One region of the Acidovorax sp. GW460-11-11-14-LB4 genome, then DNA from elsewhere that is predicted to be linked to it. Evidence: riboswitches for the same ligand, from Rfam matches in the RefSeq annotation. Region 1 holds a riboswitch; the other holds the start of a gene.
The links. A riboswitch is a leader RNA that binds a small molecule or an ion and turns the genes downstream of it on or off. The one in region 1 is predicted to bind S-adenosylhomocysteine.
Positions count from the first base shown of each region.

Region 2: it holds a riboswitch for S-adenosylhomocysteine, as region 1 does, so the genes downstream of both, metH (methionine synthase) here and ahcY (adenosylhomocysteinase) in region 1, are expected to answer to the same signal.

Region 1 is NZ_JBWKYJ010000011.1:47,455-58,441, forward strand. It holds gene AC07X4_RS06790 (acyltransferase family protein) at 1-304, opposite strand, end outside; gene AC07X4_RS06795 (glycosyltransferase family 2 protein) at 294-1,253, opposite strand; gene AC07X4_RS06800 (DMT family transporter) at 1,264-1,611, opposite strand; gene AC07X4_RS06805 (acyltransferase family protein) at 1,604-4,024, opposite strand; gene AC07X4_RS06810 (peptide chain release factor 3) at 4,039-5,667, opposite strand; S-adenosyl-L-homocysteine riboswitch at 5,844-5,923, shown strand; gene ahcY (adenosylhomocysteinase) at 6,000-7,433, shown strand; gene AC07X4_RS06820 (TlyA family RNA methyltransferase) at 7,584-8,570, shown strand; gene metF (methylenetetrahydrofolate reductase [NAD(P)H]) at 8,567-9,418, shown strand; gene AC07X4_RS06830 (septal ring lytic transglycosylase RlpA family protein) at 9,595-9,981, shown strand; gene AC07X4_RS06835 (23S rRNA (adenine(2030)-N(6))-methyltransferase RlmJ) at 10,015-10,902, opposite strand.
Region 2 is NZ_JBWKYJ010000025.1:2,674-8,678, forward strand. It holds gene AC07X4_RS11350 (GlxA family transcriptional regulator) at 1-548, opposite strand, end outside; gene AC07X4_RS11355 (MBL fold metallo-hydrolase) at 647-1,483, shown strand; gene AC07X4_RS11360 (LysR family transcriptional regulator) at 1,517-2,458, opposite strand; gene AC07X4_RS11365 (PACE efflux transporter) at 2,533-2,985, shown strand; gene AC07X4_RS11370 (hypothetical protein) at 3,077-3,832, shown strand; S-adenosyl-L-homocysteine riboswitch at 3,874-3,972, shown strand; gene metH (methionine synthase) at 3,993-6,005, shown strand, end outside.

The sequences.
Region 1 (10,987 bases):
GTGCGATGAGCAGCAGGACGGGCCAATAACCCAAATAGATGCGTCGCAACCGCTTCATCGCGAAAGGCTTGATGCCGCTCTCAGGAATGGTGCGCAGGGCCGAGCGGTAGACCACGAACCCGCTGAGTGTGAAAAAAATGTCTACCCCTGAGAAGCCCCACCGTGTGATCGTGCTGGTTGCAGACAATATCGGCGACAGATCCCAATGAGGGTGCATGTGGAAGAAGAGCACCATCAGCGCAGCAATGCCACGCAGGGCTTGGATCCAGTGCAGGTCGGTTTTGACAGCGGTATCAGTCCTCATCGGATAACTCGGGACTGAGAGCCTCGCGCGGCACGTTGCTCACGTCATAGTGCAAAAAAGCAATCAAAAACTGAATGCCGATAATGAGTGGCAGCGCGGCGAACATCACAGTTCCGCTGGAAGCGGGAACTCCGGTGGCCATTCCGTGGAGCCAATGAAAGCCACCGAAGGTGATGCCTATTAGGCACAACAATCCGCCTAGGACGCTGTATAGGCTACCGATATTGAAATCCCGCAGGAGATACAGGTACACGTAGCGCTTGATAAGCCGAGAAATATGCTTGCCCAAAAATTCAGGCAGTATTTTGGAGACCTTTAGATTCGACTCTTCGGATGCATAGACTGAATCCATGGGAACGTCGTGTACGACCGCTCGAATGGTATTCAAGTGGTAAAGCATATCTGTTTCGAAAAAATACCGGCGCTCCAGTTTCGCAAGCGGTAGTTGGCGTAAAACCGCTGTATGAATAGCGGTGTAGCCATTGGTCGGATCCATTGAAGACCAATAGCCGCAACTGAACTTGGTCATCAAAGATAGCACCGCGTTGCCAAACAGCCGCACTGGGGGCATGCCGCGCAGGGATTCGGGCCGATAGAAGCGATTGCCCTTTGTGTAGTCGGCTTGCCTGCGTATGAGGGGTCGTACGAACAATGGCAGCAGCGCTGGATTCATTTGTCCATCACCGTCAATCTTGACTACGATGTCCATCCCATCGGCGATAGCGGCTTCGTAGGCCGTTACTACGGCACCGCCCACGCCCCGGTTCTCGGGGTTGTAAAGTACGCGGACGCGAGGGTCCGAGTTGTGTTCTTCAATAAAGCGGCCACTGCCGTCAGGACAAGCGTCGTCTACAGCGTAGATGACGTTCACTTCGGGCCCAATGGCGGAGATGACCCCGAGGATATGCTGCAATACCTTGTAGCAGGGAATGGCGACAGCAATGCGCATTTTCGTTTTCTCAGCTGGTGGAAGCCAACGCCACGCCTGCCATGATCAGCGCACCGCCAGCCAGCGTGCGCCAATGCAGAGGCTCGCCAAGGAACATCCAGGCCAGCGTTGGAACGATGAGGAATGCCAGGGCCATGAAGGGGTAGGCAAGATGCAGGGGTACATTGCGCAGAATCCATACCCAGCCCAGCGTTGTGAGGCCGTATAGAACCAGCGACGCGATGAGCCAGCCATTGAAGACAAACGCCTGCCATGTCAACGGCGCTGAGAACGCTCCGGCCGCTTTCTTGAACAGGATTTGCCCAACGCTGATGGACAGCACGCAGAGCAGCGTGAGCGCTATGGTGACGTTAGGCATTTTCTTGCTCCGATGTCCGGCAAATGATGGGGAGCAAAACCAGCGGTGCAGTGAAAAACGCCAGAAGGTACCGGTATTCTCCCGCGATCGAAAAAATGAAAACGGCGGCCAGTTGCAGGGCATATGTTCCTGCAATCAGTGCAACGACCTTGTCGCGTTGTTTCATCGTGCGGCGAAGCGCCACTGCCAACAATACGAGCCCGCCCCAGGGTGTCCACAGGATTGCGCGATGCTGGATGGAAAAGTCATACCAGGCATGGAGATGTTTGCGCAGCGAGAACTTCAAGGGCTGGACACTGGATATGGATTTGGTGTATGGCAGTATCTTGCCGGTCTCGGAGGGGCCGGGGATGCCGCCATTGGCCATCGCCGCGTACAGAAAGATATTGACACGGCTGGCCATGAAGGCGGGGAAGTTGTGCCACAGGTTGTATTTGAAGAACTCCTTGAGGATGGTTCTTTTCGATTTGTCTGAGAGCGACATAAGAGCGGGGCCCGTGGGAAAGAAGATCAATGGGTCCCAGTAGTAGTGGTCGTAGAACTCGCGGATCTTGTCCAGCGATTGGCCCGTAGAGGTCAGCGCATCGACTGTTTTGGCTGTGACGCGCGGTTGGTCGTGTTCCCACAGTCCCATAGGCCGGTGCTCCAGGAAACCCACCGTTTCATACAGTGCGAGCGGGAATATCGAACCGATAGGGTTCTTGTACTTGTAGATGAACTGGCTGCCAAAGCCGACGATAAGCCAAGGGACGATGACCAAGCTCATGCGGATTCTGTAGGGCTTGGACAGTACCCAGGTCAATCCCGCAAGCGGTATTAGATTCAACACGCCGTTGGGTCGCCCGAAGATTGCAAACGGTATGGTGACGAAGAAGATCAGCAACGACGATAGATTCACGCTGCGGTTGCGGATGCTCCTCCACACTTCGAACATCATGCCGCTGAGCGCAATCGCATAGATACCGTCCGAGTAGAAGCTGCTGGAGTAGTACACGACACTGGGCGCCAGTGCGACAAAGATGAGGCAGTAGGCAAAGCTCTTCCACATGCGGCGCGCCAGCATCCAGGCCAGTATGCGTGCGCACACTGCTGCACAAATCAGCATCTGCAAAGCGATCGGAACCTCGACCCGCCCTGTTGCGCCGTAGGTGAGCAGCGCATAGAGATACCAGAATGCCGGCTTGTTGGCTTGGTGCACGCGATCGGTATCGACCTCCAGCATGATGGCAAGGCTGTCTTGCCCCAGAATTCCGGGCCAGGAGGCGACGAGCCAGGCGGCATACACGACGCCAATCAACGCCAAGACGAAGGCGAAGTACTGCAGTTCGGACAGCGCCAGAAAGCGGGTTTTGACGGCGCGCACGGCAGACGCGCCAAACCACTCCTGCGAGGACGACGGCTTGAATCTCAAAGCTTGCTTCTCCACCAGATGCCAACTGGCGTAGGCCAGCACCACGGTAATGGCAAGCGATATGCAGAGCGTTCCTGTGAATCCCAGCTGGGGCCAGCCATACTGAATGACGGTTTGCTGGATGGGAAATGCGAACAGATAAATGCCATACGAAGGATCTCCCCACCGGCCAGCGCGCCGGATGTATGCCGTGGTTTGCGTTCCGGAATAAATGATGAAAAACGGCAGCCCGAGCAGCAAAGCGCTATGCCGCCAGCCCGCCATCCACACGGAGGCAGTTGCAAGGGCGATGGCTCCGCCCCACAGCACAGGCCGACGGCGCCAGTACGGCTCCAAGGTGTAGAGCGCGGCGCCGGCCAAGAAGAACGCACTCAGCTCACGACCGTGGTGAACCGTGCCGGTCACGTCGGGATTGCTACGGGTGAGAAACCAGCCGATAAGAACCGCAATGCTCAAAAGCAGCACGGGTCGGTACTTCAACAGACCAATCAACCCCGCTAGGCCCAGCGCGATGTAGCAGCGCACTTCGATGGGAATGGTCCACAGCGATCCATTCACGCCCAGGCGGTAGGGGTTGTTTTCAAACACGCCCGGCAGTACGAAGTGGATCTTCATCCCCAGTGCCTGCAGGTAGTTGGCCGTTGCGCGGTGTGTCAGGTATTCCTTCAGCGGAAGTTGAGTGACCAAGGCCCCCAACACGTAGGCGGTCAGTACAACAGCGACGGTAAGGGCTGGCCATATGCGCAAGAAGCGTCGAAGACCGAATCGCCAGAGATGGGGGTCTCTCTGCCAGCTTGCATTGACCAGATAGCCGCTGAGCACGAAGAAGACGGTGACCGCGAGTCCGCCTAGGCTGTGGATGCCAAAGAAAGACGGCTCCATTTGGCCGGTGAGCGCGAAGTGGTGGCTGTACAGCACCATCGTCGCGGCCACGATGCGGATCGCGTCGAAGTTGTTACCCGGGTGGGTGGCTGGGGATGGCACCCCCGTGTGGGCCTTCATGGAACTCGGGGCGCTCATGCGCTGGCCTGCAAAGCCAACCCCGCATGCTCCCGCAGAGGATGGAAATGGATCTTCGGAAACCGCTCCTGCGCCAGCCGCACGTCGTAGGGCGAGGTGCAAAGGTACGCCAGTGTGTCGGCCGCGTCGTGCGCTAGGCGCAGCGGGTAGGCGTCGGTGAACGCGCGCAGGTCGGCGGCATTGTCGGCCGTGATCCAGCGCGCGCCCGTGTACTGGCAGCCCTCCAGCCGCACATCGGCGTCGTACTCGGCCTTCAGGCGGTGCTGTACCACTTCAAACTGCAACTGGCCCACGGCGCCCAGCAGCATGTTGCCGCCGGCATCGGGCTTGAAGACCTGGATCGCGCCTTCCTCGCCCAGCTGGGCCAGGCCCTGCTGGAGCTGCTTGGTGCGCAGCGGGTTCTTGAGCACGACGGTCATGAACATCTCGGGTGCGAAGAACGGCAGGCCGGTGAACTGCAGGTTGGCGCCGTCGGTGATGGTGTCGCCCAGCTGCACGCCGCCGTGCGTGGTGAAGCCGATGATGTCGCCTGCATAAGCTTCTTCGACGGCCTCGCGGCGCTGGGACATGAAGGTCACGACCGAGGTGGGGCGCAGTTCCTTGGCGGTGCGCTGCACCTTGAGCTTCATGCCCGGCGTGTACTTGCCGCTCGCCACGCGCACGAAGGCGATGCGGTCTCGGTGGTTGGCGTCCATGTTGGCTTGCACCTTGAACACCACGCCAGCAAAGCCTTCGTCTTCGGGCTGGATGGTCTTGACCACGGGCTGTTTGTTGACTTCGAGCGTGCTCACGCGCGGGCCGGGTGGCGGTGCCATGTCTACCAGTGCGTCCAGCACCTCCATTACCCCGAAGTTGTTCACGCCGGAGCCAAAGAACACGGGGGTCAGCTTGCCGGCCAGGAAGGCCTCGTGGTCCCATGCGGGGGATGCGCCCACGGCCAGCTCCATGCTCTCCAGCGCGGCGTCAAACTCGGCGCCGAAGCGCGCGCGCAGTGTGGTTTCATCCGACAGAGGTATGGATTCAAAGTCCTGCGGGCGGCGTTCGCTGCCGGACTCGAACACCGTCATGGTCTTGGTGCGCAGGTTGATGATGCCGCCGAAGGCCTTGCCCTGGCCTACGGGCCAGGTCATGGGGCAGCAGGGCATGCCCAGCTCGCGCTCCACTTCGTCCATGATGTCCAGCGGGTCGCGCACTTCGCGGTCCATCTTGTTGACGAAGGTAATGATGGGCGTGTCGCGCTGGCGGCAGACTTCGATCAGGCGGCGCGTCTGCGCTTCCACACCGTTGGCGGCGTCGATCACCATCAGCGCCGAATCGACGGCGGTGAGCACGCGGTAGGTATCTTCCGAGAAGTCCTTGTGGCCGGGTGTGTCGAGCAGGTTGATCACGTGCTCGCGGTAGAGCATCTGCATGACCGACGAGGCCACTGAGATGCCGCGCTGCTTTTCAATTTCCATCCAGTCTGACGTGGCGTGGCGGCTGGCCTTGCGGCCCTTCACGGCGCCGGCGATCTGGATCGCGCCCGAGAACAGCAGAAGCTTTTCGGTCAGCGTGGTCTTACCCGCATCGGGGTGGGAGATGATGGCAAAGGTGCGGCGGCGCCGGGTTTCTGGGGCGTAGGACACAGGGGTTCCTGAATGGGATGGAGCGGGGCAGCGTGCCCTGCACAAGAATCTGGGGGCAGGGCCTGCGGGGAGGCCACGAGGTCTGCAGTCGCGGGATTTTACTGTTCCGTGCAAGGCTCGGGGATGGATTGCCCCGCTGGCGTAGCGCCGGGCGAGCACTTGCTTTTATAATCCGCCGATCCGAGGAGCGTTGCAGCGTCCCCAGCACAGGCGGGGCGTGAGGCTCGGAGTCATCTAGCAACGACGCTCATCCACTTCGCGTGCGGTGAGTCGTATCGACCATCCCCTTCGCGCAGTGGCTTTTCAAACATGCTTTGGAGCACGAAACCATCATGAACGCACGCGTCAACGCCCCCGTCAACACCGACTGCATCATTGCCGACATCGGCCTGGCCGAATGGGGCCGCAAAGAGATCCGCATCGCCGAAACGGAAATGCCTGGCCTGATGGCCATCCGCGAAGAATTCGCCGCCAAGCAGCCGCTCAAGGGTGCGCGCATCACCGGCTCGTTGCACATGACGATCCAGACCGCCGTGCTGATCGAAACCCTGCAGGCGCTGGGTGCACAAGTGCGCTGGGCATCGTGCAACATCTTCTCCACACAAGACCACGCCGCGGCCGCGATTGCTGCCGCTGGCACGCCCGTGTTCGCCATCAAGGGCGAAACCCTGGCGGAATACTGGGACTACACCCACCGCGTCTTTGACTTCGGCGCTGCCGGCACCGAGGGCGAAGGTCCCAACATGATCCTGGACGACGGCGGTGATGCCACGCTGCTGATGCACCTGGGCAAGCGCGCCGAAAAGGATGCATCACTGATCGCCAACCCGACCAGCGAAGAAGAAACCTGCCTGTTCAACGCCATCAAGGCCAAGCTGGCCGTGGATCCGACCTGGTACAGCCGCAAGAGCGCCCACATCATCGGCGTGACCGAAGAAACCACCACCGGCGTATTGCGCCTGAACGAAATGGCCGCCAAGGGCAGCCTGATGTTCCGTGCCATCAACGTGAACGATTCGGTGACCAAGAGCAAGTTCGACAACCTGTACGGTTGCCGCGAATCGCTTGTGGACTCCATCAAGCGCGCCACCGATGTGATGATCGCCGGCAAGGTCGCCTGCGTGGCGGGCTACGGTGACGTGGGCAAGGGCTCTGCCCAGGCTCTGCGTGCCCTGAGCGCCCAGGTGTGGGTCACCGAGATCGACCCCATCAATGCCCTGCAAGCCGCAATGGAAGGCTACAAGGTCGTGACGATGGAATACGCTGCCGACAAGTGCGACATCTTCGTGTCGGCCACCGGCAACAAGAACGTGATCCGCTACGAGCACATGGCCGCCATGAAGGACGAAGCCATCGTGTGCAACATCGGTCACTTCGACAACGAGATCGATGTGGCTTCGCTGGAGAAGCTGCAGTGGGACGAGATCAAGCCCCAGGTGGACCATGTCATCTTCCCTGACGGCAAGAAGATCACGCTGCTGGCCAAGGGCCGCTTGGTGAACTTGGGTTGCGCCACTGGCCACCCCAGCTTCGTGATGAGTTCCAGTTTCGCCAACCAGACCATCGCGCAGATCGAGCTGTTCACCAAGCAGGACGAGTACCAGGCTGGCAAGGTCTATGTGCTGCCGAAGCACCTCGACGAGAAAGTGGCGCGCCTGCACCTCAAGAAGGTGGGCGCCATGCTGACCGAACTCACTGACGAGCAGGCCGCCTACATCGGCGTGTCCAAGCAAGGCCCCTACAAGGCCAACACCTACCGCTACTGATCCCTGTGCAGCGCGCCCCGGCGACGGGGCGCGCGCACGGTGGTCTGGCGCCGTTGCGCGGAGCAATGTCTGATTGCTCTCTAATTGATAGCTGCTGGCGCATGATTCACTAGCGCTACCAGCCGATTTGACTCTAAAAGGATGGGCGCGATGCGCGCAGACGTATTTTTGGTGGAGCGTGGCCACGCTGCCACGCGCTCGCAGGCGCAGCGCCTGATTGCCTCGGGCGTGCAGTGGCGCCTGTCGCCGCTGGCGCCCTGGCAGAAGGTGGTGAAGAACGGCGACGACATTCCGTCGGTGGCCGAGGTGCAGCTGCTGGACGATGCAGAAGCCAAGTACATCTCGCGCGGCGGGCTCAAGCTGGAAGGCGCGCTCAAGGCGCTGGGCCTGTCGGTGGCTGGCCTGCGGTGCCTGGATGTCGGGCAGAGCACAGGCGGCTTTACTGACTGCCTGCTTCAGCAGGGCGCCGCCCAGGTGATTGGGGTGGACGTGGGCCACGCCCAGTTGCACGACCGGCTGCGCAGCGATCTGCGTGTGGTGTGTGTGGAGGGCGTCAATGCCCGCTCGCTCACGCCCGATGCGTTGGTGCAGGCTTGTGAGATGGCCTTGTCCGAAGTCATCGTGCCCGAAGAAGACAACGAGACCCAACCCGAGGCCCCCTACAGCTGGATGCGCAATGGCGGCTTGGTGGACGAGGCGTACGACGACAGCGACGACGCCAAGGACCAGGACATCGAGGCCTTCAAGTCCGAGCGCGCGCAGCGCGCCCAGGGAACGCTGCCGGTGGAGCGCCGCCGCCGGCCCGAGTGCGCTGATGTGGACATCACCCCCAGTTTTGCGCTGGTGACGGGTGACCTGTCTTTCATCTCGCTCACCCTGGTGTTGCCTGCGTTGGTGCCGTTGCTGGCACCCCAGAGCGACCTGGTCATGCTGGTCAAGCCGCAGTTCGAGCTGCAACCCGGGCAGGTGGGCAAGGGCGGTATCGTGCGCGACGAGTCCTTGTATGCGGTGGTGGAGCAGCGCATCAGCGATTGCTGCGCCACGTTGGGCCTGGAAGTGCTGGCGTGGATTGACAGCCCCATCCAGGGCGGCGATGGCAACCGAGAATTTTTTGTACACGCAAGGAGAGCCGCATGAATGCAGCCCACGCGCAAGGCACCGGGTTCCCGGTGAGTTTCGAGTTTTTTCCGCCCAAGACGCCTGAAGGTGCCGACAAGCTGCGCGTGGCACGCCAGCAGCTGTATGCCCTGCACCCCGACTTCTGCTCGGTGACCTATGGCGCAGGGGGCTCCACGCAAGAAGGCACCTTCGGCACGGTGCGTGAGATCCTGTCCGAAGGCGTCGGTGCCGCCTCGCACTTTTCGTGCATCGGGGCCACGCGCCAGTCGGTGCGCGAGCAGCTGGCCACACTCAAGGCCATGGGCGTCAAGCGCCTGGTGGCGCTGCGCGGCGACCTGCCCAGCGGCTATGGCGCGGGCGGCGAGTTCCAGTACGCCAGCGACCTGGTGGCCTTCATCCGCGCCGAAACCGGCCGGGACTTCCACATCGAGGTGGCGGCCTACCCCGAGGTGCATCCCCAGGCCAGGTCGCCCGAGGCAGACCTGCAGGCCTATGTGACCAAGGTGCGTGCGGGCGCGGACTCCGCGATCACCCAGTACTTCTACAACAGCGACGCGTATTTCCGCTTCGTCGAAGACGCTCACCAGCTGGGTGCCGACGTACCGGTGGTTCCGGGCATCATGCCGATTTCCAGCTCCACGCAGCTGATGCGGTTTTCGGATGCCTGCGGTGCCGAGATTCCGCGCTGGATCCGCCTGCGGCTGCAGGCGTTTGGGGACGACACCGCCAGCATCAAGGCGTTTGGCCTGGATGTGGTGACCGACCTGTGCGACCAGCTGCGCAGTGCCGGCGTGCCCGCACTGCACTTCTACACCATGAACCAAAGCGCCGCGACGCTGGAGATCTGTCGCAGGCTGGGGATCTGATGGCGGGGGGCACACAGCCTCCCGGGGCCCATCGCGGCGCTGCCCTGCGGGGGCTGCTGCGGCGAGCGGTGGGTCTCTGGCTGCTGTGCAGCGCTTGCACTGCTGTTCAAGCCCAGGGGTTGCAGGCAGAGCCGGATGCGCTGGCCCCTAATCTCTTGTCCGTGCCGGGCGAGGCCATGCTGATCGATCCCCCGGCCAAACCGGAACCCAGCACTCCTGCCGGGTCGCCGCTCAGCCTGGAGGCGGATGAGGTGGGTCTTGCCTCATGGTACGGGGCGCAGTTCCACCGGCGGCGTACTGCCAGCGGGGAGCTGTTTGACATGCGAGCGCTCACGGCCGCGCACCCCACGCTGCCCTTTGGCTCACGCGTGTGTGTACGCAGTCAGGCCACCGGGCGCACGGTGATCGTGCGCATCAACGACCGTGGTCCACACACCCGCAACCGGGTGATTGATCTGAGCCGGGGCGCCGCCGAGGCGCTGGGCATGGTGGGCCTGGGGCTGAAGCCAGTGGAGCTGTTCGCCCTGCAGGACGACGACAAGGACTGCCCGGCGGCGCCTTGACGCCAGGCTTTGAACAGGTTCTTGTGAGGCCGGTCAGCCGCCCGACTCGAGCGTGTGGGTGGCGTGTTTGTCCTGCGCCAGCAGCTCGGCCATCTGGGGCAAGGCGTTTTTGAGCGCGGCCTTCAGTGTGTAGGGCGGGTTGATCAGGAACATGCCGCTGGCGGGCAGGCCTGGGCGCTTGGTGTCGCCCGTGACCGTTTCCGTGATCTTGCTCGATTTGACGGTGAGCGTGGCGTGCAGCCAGCTTTTGCCCGCCTTGGTGGCCAGCGTTTTCAGGCGGCGGGGCAGGTCGTGGGCTTCGGGGCGCGGAATGATGGGGTACCAGAACGCATAGGTGCCCGTGGCAAAACGCTTGAGCGAGTCGGCCGCCATGTCGAGCACCTTGGCGTAGTCGCTCTTGATTTCATAGCTGGGATCGCACAGCACCAGGGCGCGCCGGGCCGGTGGGGGCAGGAACTTTTTGATGCCCTCAAAGCCGTCCTCGTGCAGCACGGCCACCTGGCGGCCCGCCTCCAGCTGGGCCACGTTGCCGGCCAGCGCGCGCAGGTCGGTGGGGTGCAGCTCAAACAGCTTGAGCTTGTCGTGGTCGCGCAGCAGGCGCTGGGTGATGAAGGGCGATCCGGGGTACACGCGCAGCGCCTTGCCCTGGTTGAAGGCGCCCACCATGTCCACATAGGCCTGCAGGGCGGGGGTGAGGGCGGGGGTGGTTGGCGCAAACAGCCGGGCCACGCCATTGGCGGCTTCGCCGCTGGTGCTGGCATAGTCCCCGTCCAGCCGGTACAGGCCCGCACCCGCATGGGTGTCCAGCACGGTCAGCGCCGCGTCTTTTTCGGTGAGATGTTGCAAGGCGGCAATCAGGACGGTGTGCTTGAGCACATCGGCATGGTTGCCTGCGTGGAAGGCGTGGCGATAACTGAACATGGCCCAATGGTAACGAGTGTGTTATGCCAAGGGGGGCTCCCGTGTCCGGGCGCGGCACAATCGGGGGGCCGTGTGGTGGCGGGGG
Region 2 (6,005 bases), on a different contig from region 1:
TGCAGCATCAGCGGCAGATAGCCGTTGGCCCCGGCGGCCGTGGTGGCAATGGGGCCGGCCACCAGCGGCTCGTCAAAGCGCCAGTCCACCGGCGCAAACTGCTGCTCCAGCGCCGCACGCAACCACCAGGTGGCTGTGGCGCCCTGGCCGCGCAGCCGCCCGCTGGCAGCCGCCAGCACCACGCCCGCGCAGTAGCTCCACAGCTGGGTGCGCCGGGGTAGCGCGCGCAAGGCCTGTACCACCGGGGCCAGCTGCTGCAGCGGCCCCTGCAGCTGGTCGGGCGACGAGAGCCACAGGCCCGGCACCAGCACCACATCGGCCTCGGCATGCTGCAGCGCCACGGTGGGGGCCAGCGCGGGGCCTTGCCAGGTGGGCACCGGCAGCAGGTCCACCCCCACCCAGCACATGTCCATCAAGCTGGCCTGCGCGCGCAGGTTGGCGGCGCGTGCCATGTCCGCCGCAGCAAACAGGCCGGCGGGCATGCAGCCCGGGTAGAGCAGCAGCGCCACGCGCAAAGGCGGCTGGGGTGCAGAGGACGGAGAAACCATGGGTGGCACAAAAGCGCAAGAAATTGTCAATCTGCGCCATTTTCAGGGGAGGCCTGCTTTTCAACAATGGCAACACCCCTTCCCACTGAAAGCCCCCCATGCTCATCACCCAACTACGCAACGCCACCGTTCTGCTCGAGTTTCAGCACGCGGGCCGCCCGGTCGGCCTGCTGGTGGACCCCATGCTCGCGCCCCGGGGCAGCCTGCCCGCGCTGCGCTACCTGGGCACCCGGCGCCAGCGCAACCCCCTGGTGGATTTGCCCGCCGAGGCCGACACGGCGCTGCAGCGCGTGACCCACACGCTCATCACCCATTGCCAGCGTGGGCACTTTGACCACCTGGACCGCGCGGGCAAGCAGTTTTTGCGGGAGCGCCAGATTCCCGTCCTGTGCATGCCGCACGACGCCGCCTACCTGGCGCAGCGCGGCCTGCAGGTGCTTCCGCTGGCGGGCGAGGGCCGCCAGCCCTTTGCGCTGGGCGGGCAGGTCACGCCCGTGGCTTGCACCCACGGCCGGGGCTGGGTGGCGCGCTTCATGGAGCACGGTCACGGCTACCTGCTGGAGCTGCCGGGCGAGCCCAGCGTGTACTTGGCGGGCGACACGGTGCTGACGCCCCCGGTGCGCGACTGCCTGCAGCACCTGCGGCCCGGTGTGGCCGTGCTGCCTGCCGGTGGCGCCCGGTTCGACCTGGGCGCAGACATCCTGATGGGCGCCGCCGAGGTCGCACAGGCTGCCGCGCTGACGACCGGCGCGGTGGTGGTCAACCACCTGGAGGCCCTGGACCATTGCCCCACCACCCGCGCCCAGGTGCGCGCCCTGGCGCAGCGCGGCGGGTGGGCGCACCGCCTGTGGGTGCCCGAGGACGGCGAGTGCCGTGAATACCCCGGACCCATTGTCCAAAAAAATGCTATGAATTTGATAGCTGTTACGGCATGATCGACTAGCGCTACCGCCCAAAAGGGCCATAAATCACGCCAGCTCGGTCTCCAGCGCCCGCTGGTCCCGCATCAGCGCCACAAACCGAGCAGCGCCCAGGCCCAGGGGCCGCTCCTTGGACCACACCACGTCCACCCACAGCGCGGTGCCGTTGCTCAGGTTCTCGAACGGCATTTCCACCAGCCGCCCTGCCTCGATGCGCGACTGCACCAGCGCGCGCGGCTGCCAGCCCCAGCCCAGGCCGGCTTCGATGAGGCCCAGCGCGGCCAGGTGGTTGTCGGTGCGCCAGTGGTGGCGGGCAAACACAAAGCGCGGGTCGGTCTGTGCCAGGTCGCGGCTGGCCACCACGATCTGGCGCGTGGTGGTCAGGTGCTCTTCGCGCAGCATGGCGTCTTCTGATGGTGCGCCGCGCGCTTGGGCGGCGGCGCGGGCGGCCACCAGCACCGGGTGCTGCGGCGCCATCACCGCTACCAGGGTTTCTGTGCCCACTTCCTGAAAGCCCTCGCGCCCGTCGATGCTGGGCCGCTCGAACACCAGCGCCAGCTGCGCGCGGCCGCTGTGCAGCAGCGCCAGCGCATCCACCTGCGGCGCGGCCAGCACCTCGATCTGCAGCAGCGGGTGTTCTTGCGCCAGTGCCGCCAGCGCCTCCGTCCAGCGCGAGGCCAGCAGCTCGGGCGCAATGGCCAGCGTGAGCCGCTCCTCCAGCCCCTGGGTGAGCGCCAGCGCCTGGGCGTTGAGCTGCTGCAGCTGTCCCGCCAGCAGCCGGGCCTGGGGCTCCAGCGCGCGGGCGGCGGCGGTGGGCCGGGGCTCGCGCCCGCTGCGGTCAAACAGCTGCACATCCAACTCGGCCTCCAGGTGCGCAATGGTCATGCTCACGGCCGACGGCACACGCGACAAGGCCCGCGCGGCGGCCGAGAACGAGCCGTGGTCGAGCACGGTCAGAAACACCTGCACGCTGTCAGAGTTGAAGGCCATGGTGGTTTTATCTATCAGTAAAACTGAAATAAGCTGACTTTATATGTCAGTGTGGCGAATATAAAGTACTGGCCATGGACAAGACTCCCACTCTTTTTGGCCTGCAAGGCGTCAAGCGCCGCGTGATCTACGTGACCCTGTACGAGCTGATCGCCATTGGCGCCGCCACGGTGGGCCTGGCGCTGCTCACGGGCCAGGGCGCGGGGCATTCGAGCGTGGTGGCGGTGGCAGCCTCGGTGATCGCCATCGTCTGGAACATCGTCTTCAACTGGGCGTTCGAGCGCTGGGAGGCACGCCAGCCCGTGCGCGGGCGCAGCGTGGCGCGGCGCGTGGCGCACGCCATCGGGTTTGAGGGCGGCCTGGTGTTCACGCTGGTGCCGCTGTTTGCCTGGTGGTTTGGCGTGAGCCTGTGGCACGCGTTCGTGATGGACCTGGGGCTCATCGTGTTCTTCCTTTGCTACACCTTTGTCTTCAACTGGGTGTTTGACCACCTGTTCGGCCTGCCCGCATCGGCCATGGCAGCGTAGTAACAACAGCCTCGAGCGCGCTTCTTCAAACAATGTCAACCGCCGTTCGCCGGCGGGCTGGGGCGCTAAGCCGCCACCCATAATCGGCCCCATGCGAGGGCCGTTTTTATTGCTGCTGCGGGGGTTGCGGGGTCGGTGGGCCGGCGTGGCGGCCTGCTGCGTGCTGGCAGGCTGTGCCAGCAACGCCCCCACCCCGCGCGGCGAGGTGAAGGGTGCACCCACCCATGCCGCCGAACTGGCCCAGTCCGATGCCAACCGCATGGCCACCCTGGCCATGCAGGAGAACCTGGACGGCCTGCTGCGCCTGGCCGACAAGCTCTACCGCCGCAACCCTGCCGAATGGCGCAAGGGCGCTGCCACCAGCCGCGAACAGGCGCTGGAGCAGCTGCGCACCGCCGTGCTGCAGCGCCAGCCCTGGGCCCCACTGCAGGGCCGCCGCGACATCGCCGCCATGGCGCTGGCCCTGGCACCCGAATTTGCGGGCGACCGCGTGGCGGCCTTCATTCACGCCACGGCCGACATGGTCATCACGGCCCACGGCGGCAAGACCGAGTTCTTCTTGCTCGACGGCGTGGACGCCCAGCACCTCTACAACGCCGCGCGCAACGTCGAGACCGCCGTGTGGCTGCTGGCGCAGCGCCGCAACGCCCAGGGCCAGCCGCTGCTGCTGGCCGACGAGATCGGCCAGCTGGGCCGCAACCTGAGCTTTGAGCGCGAGTTCGGCAAGATCATCGCGCGGCTGGACCTGCTGGCCGCGTTCACCACCGAAAAGTACCGCCGCGCCGCCATCAGTTACGTGCAAGGCATTGTGGGCGGCACCTTTTTGCAATTCCTGCCTGTGCGCTGATGCGGCGAACGCCAGCCGGTATCACCCGGTAAAATCCGCATCTGCCCAAGGAGCGTTGCAGCGGCCTCTCACACGACGGGGCCGTCAGGCTTGGGTACCCAAAAGCTATTCAAGCCCCACCGCAACGACGCTCACCTGTTTTTCTGCTGCCCCTGCACAGGTGAGTCCTATGTCCGCGTCTGCCCCGTCCCTGCCCCCCATGAAGCTGTCCGGCCTGGAGCCCGTCTCCATCGGCGAGGGCACGCTGTTCGTCAACATCGGCGAGCGCACCAACGTCACCGGCTCCAAGGCGTTTGCGCGCATGATCCTCAACGGCCAGTACGAAGAGGCCCTGGCCGTGGCGCGCCAGCAGGTGGAAAACGGCGCCCAGGTCATCGACATCAACATGGACGAGGCCATGCTCGACAGCAAGGCCGCCATGGTGCGCTTCCTGCAGCTGATCGCCTCCGAGCCTGACATCGCGCGCGTGCCCATCATGGTGGACTCCTCCAAGTGGGAGGTGATCGAAGCCGGTCTGCGCTGCATCCAGGGCAAGGGCATCGTCAACTCCATCAGCATGAAAGAGGGCGTGGAGAAGTTCAAGCACGAGGCGCGGCTGGTCAAGCGCTATGGCGCTGCGGCCGTGGTGATGGCGTTTGACGAAGTGGGCCAGGCCGACACCTACGCGCGCAAGATCGAGATCTGCGAACGTGCCTACCGCGTGCTGGTCGATGAGGTGGGCTTTCCGCCCGAGGACATCATCTTCGACCCCAACATCTTTGCGGTGGCCACCGGTATCGAGGAGCACAACAACTACGCGGTCGACTTCATCGAGGCCGTGCGCTGGATCAAGCAGAACCTGCCGGGCGCCAAGGTGTCGGGCGGTGTGTCGAATGTGTCGTTCAGCTTCCGCGGCAACGACCCGGTGCGCGAGGCCATCCACACGGTGTTCCTGTACCACGCCATACAGGCGGGCATGGACATGGGCATCGTCAACGCGGGCATGGTGGGCGTGTACGACGACCTGGAGCCCGTGCTGCGTGAGCGTGTGGAAGACGTGGTGCTCAACCGCCGCCCCGACGCGGGTGAGCGCCTGGTGGAGATCGCCGAAACCGCCAAGAGCGGCGCCAAGGACGAGAGCAAGAAGCTCGAATGGCGCGGAACGCCCGAGCACCCCAAGACCGTGGGCGAGCGCCTGTCGCACGCGCTGGTGCATGGCATCACCGACTTCATCACCGAAGACACTGAAGAGGCCTACCGCGCCATCCTGGCCAAGGGTGGGCGCCCGCTGCACGTGATCGAAGGCCCGCTCATGGACGGCATGAACGTGGTGGGCGATCTGTTCGGCGCGGGCAAGATGTTCCTGCCCCAGGTGGTGAAAAGCGCGCGCGTGATGAAGCAGGCCGTGGCCCACCTGATCCCCTACATCGAAGAAGAAAAGCGCCAGGACGAACTGGCCGGGCGCGATGTGCGCAGCAAGGGCAAGATCATCATCGCCACCGTGAAAGGCGATGTGCACGATATCGGCAAGAACATCGTCACCGTGGTCCTGCAGTGCAACAACTTTGAGGTGGTGAACATGGGCGTGATGGTGCCCTGCCACGAGATTTTGGCGCGCGCCAAGGTCGAGGGGGCCGACATCGTGGGCCTGTCGGGCCTGATCACCCCCAGCCTCGAAGAGATGCAGTACGTGGCCGGCGAGATGCAGAAGGACGACCACTTCCGCATCAAGAAGATCCCGCTGCTCATCGGTGGCGCCACCACCAGCCGCGTGCACACCGCCGTCAAGATCGCTCCGCATTACGAAGGCCCTGTGGTCTACGTGCCCGATGCGTCCCGCAGCGTGAGCGTGGCGCAAAGCCTGCTGGGCGACGGCGTGCAGAGCTACGTGGATGAGCTGAACGCCGACTACGACAAGGTGCGCACCCAGCACGCCAACAAAAAGGCCACTCCCCTGTGGCCCTTGGCCAAGATCCGCGCCAACAAGACGCCCGTGGACTGGTCGGCCTACCAACCCGCTGTGCCCCGCGCGCTGGGCCGCCGCGTGTTCAAGAACTTCGACCTGGGCGAGCTGGCCAAGTACATCGACTGGGGCCCGTTCTTCCAGACCTGGGACCTGGCCGGCCCGTACCCCGCCATCCTCACCGACGAGATCGTGGGCGTGGAAGCCACGCGCGTGTTTGCCGATGGGCAG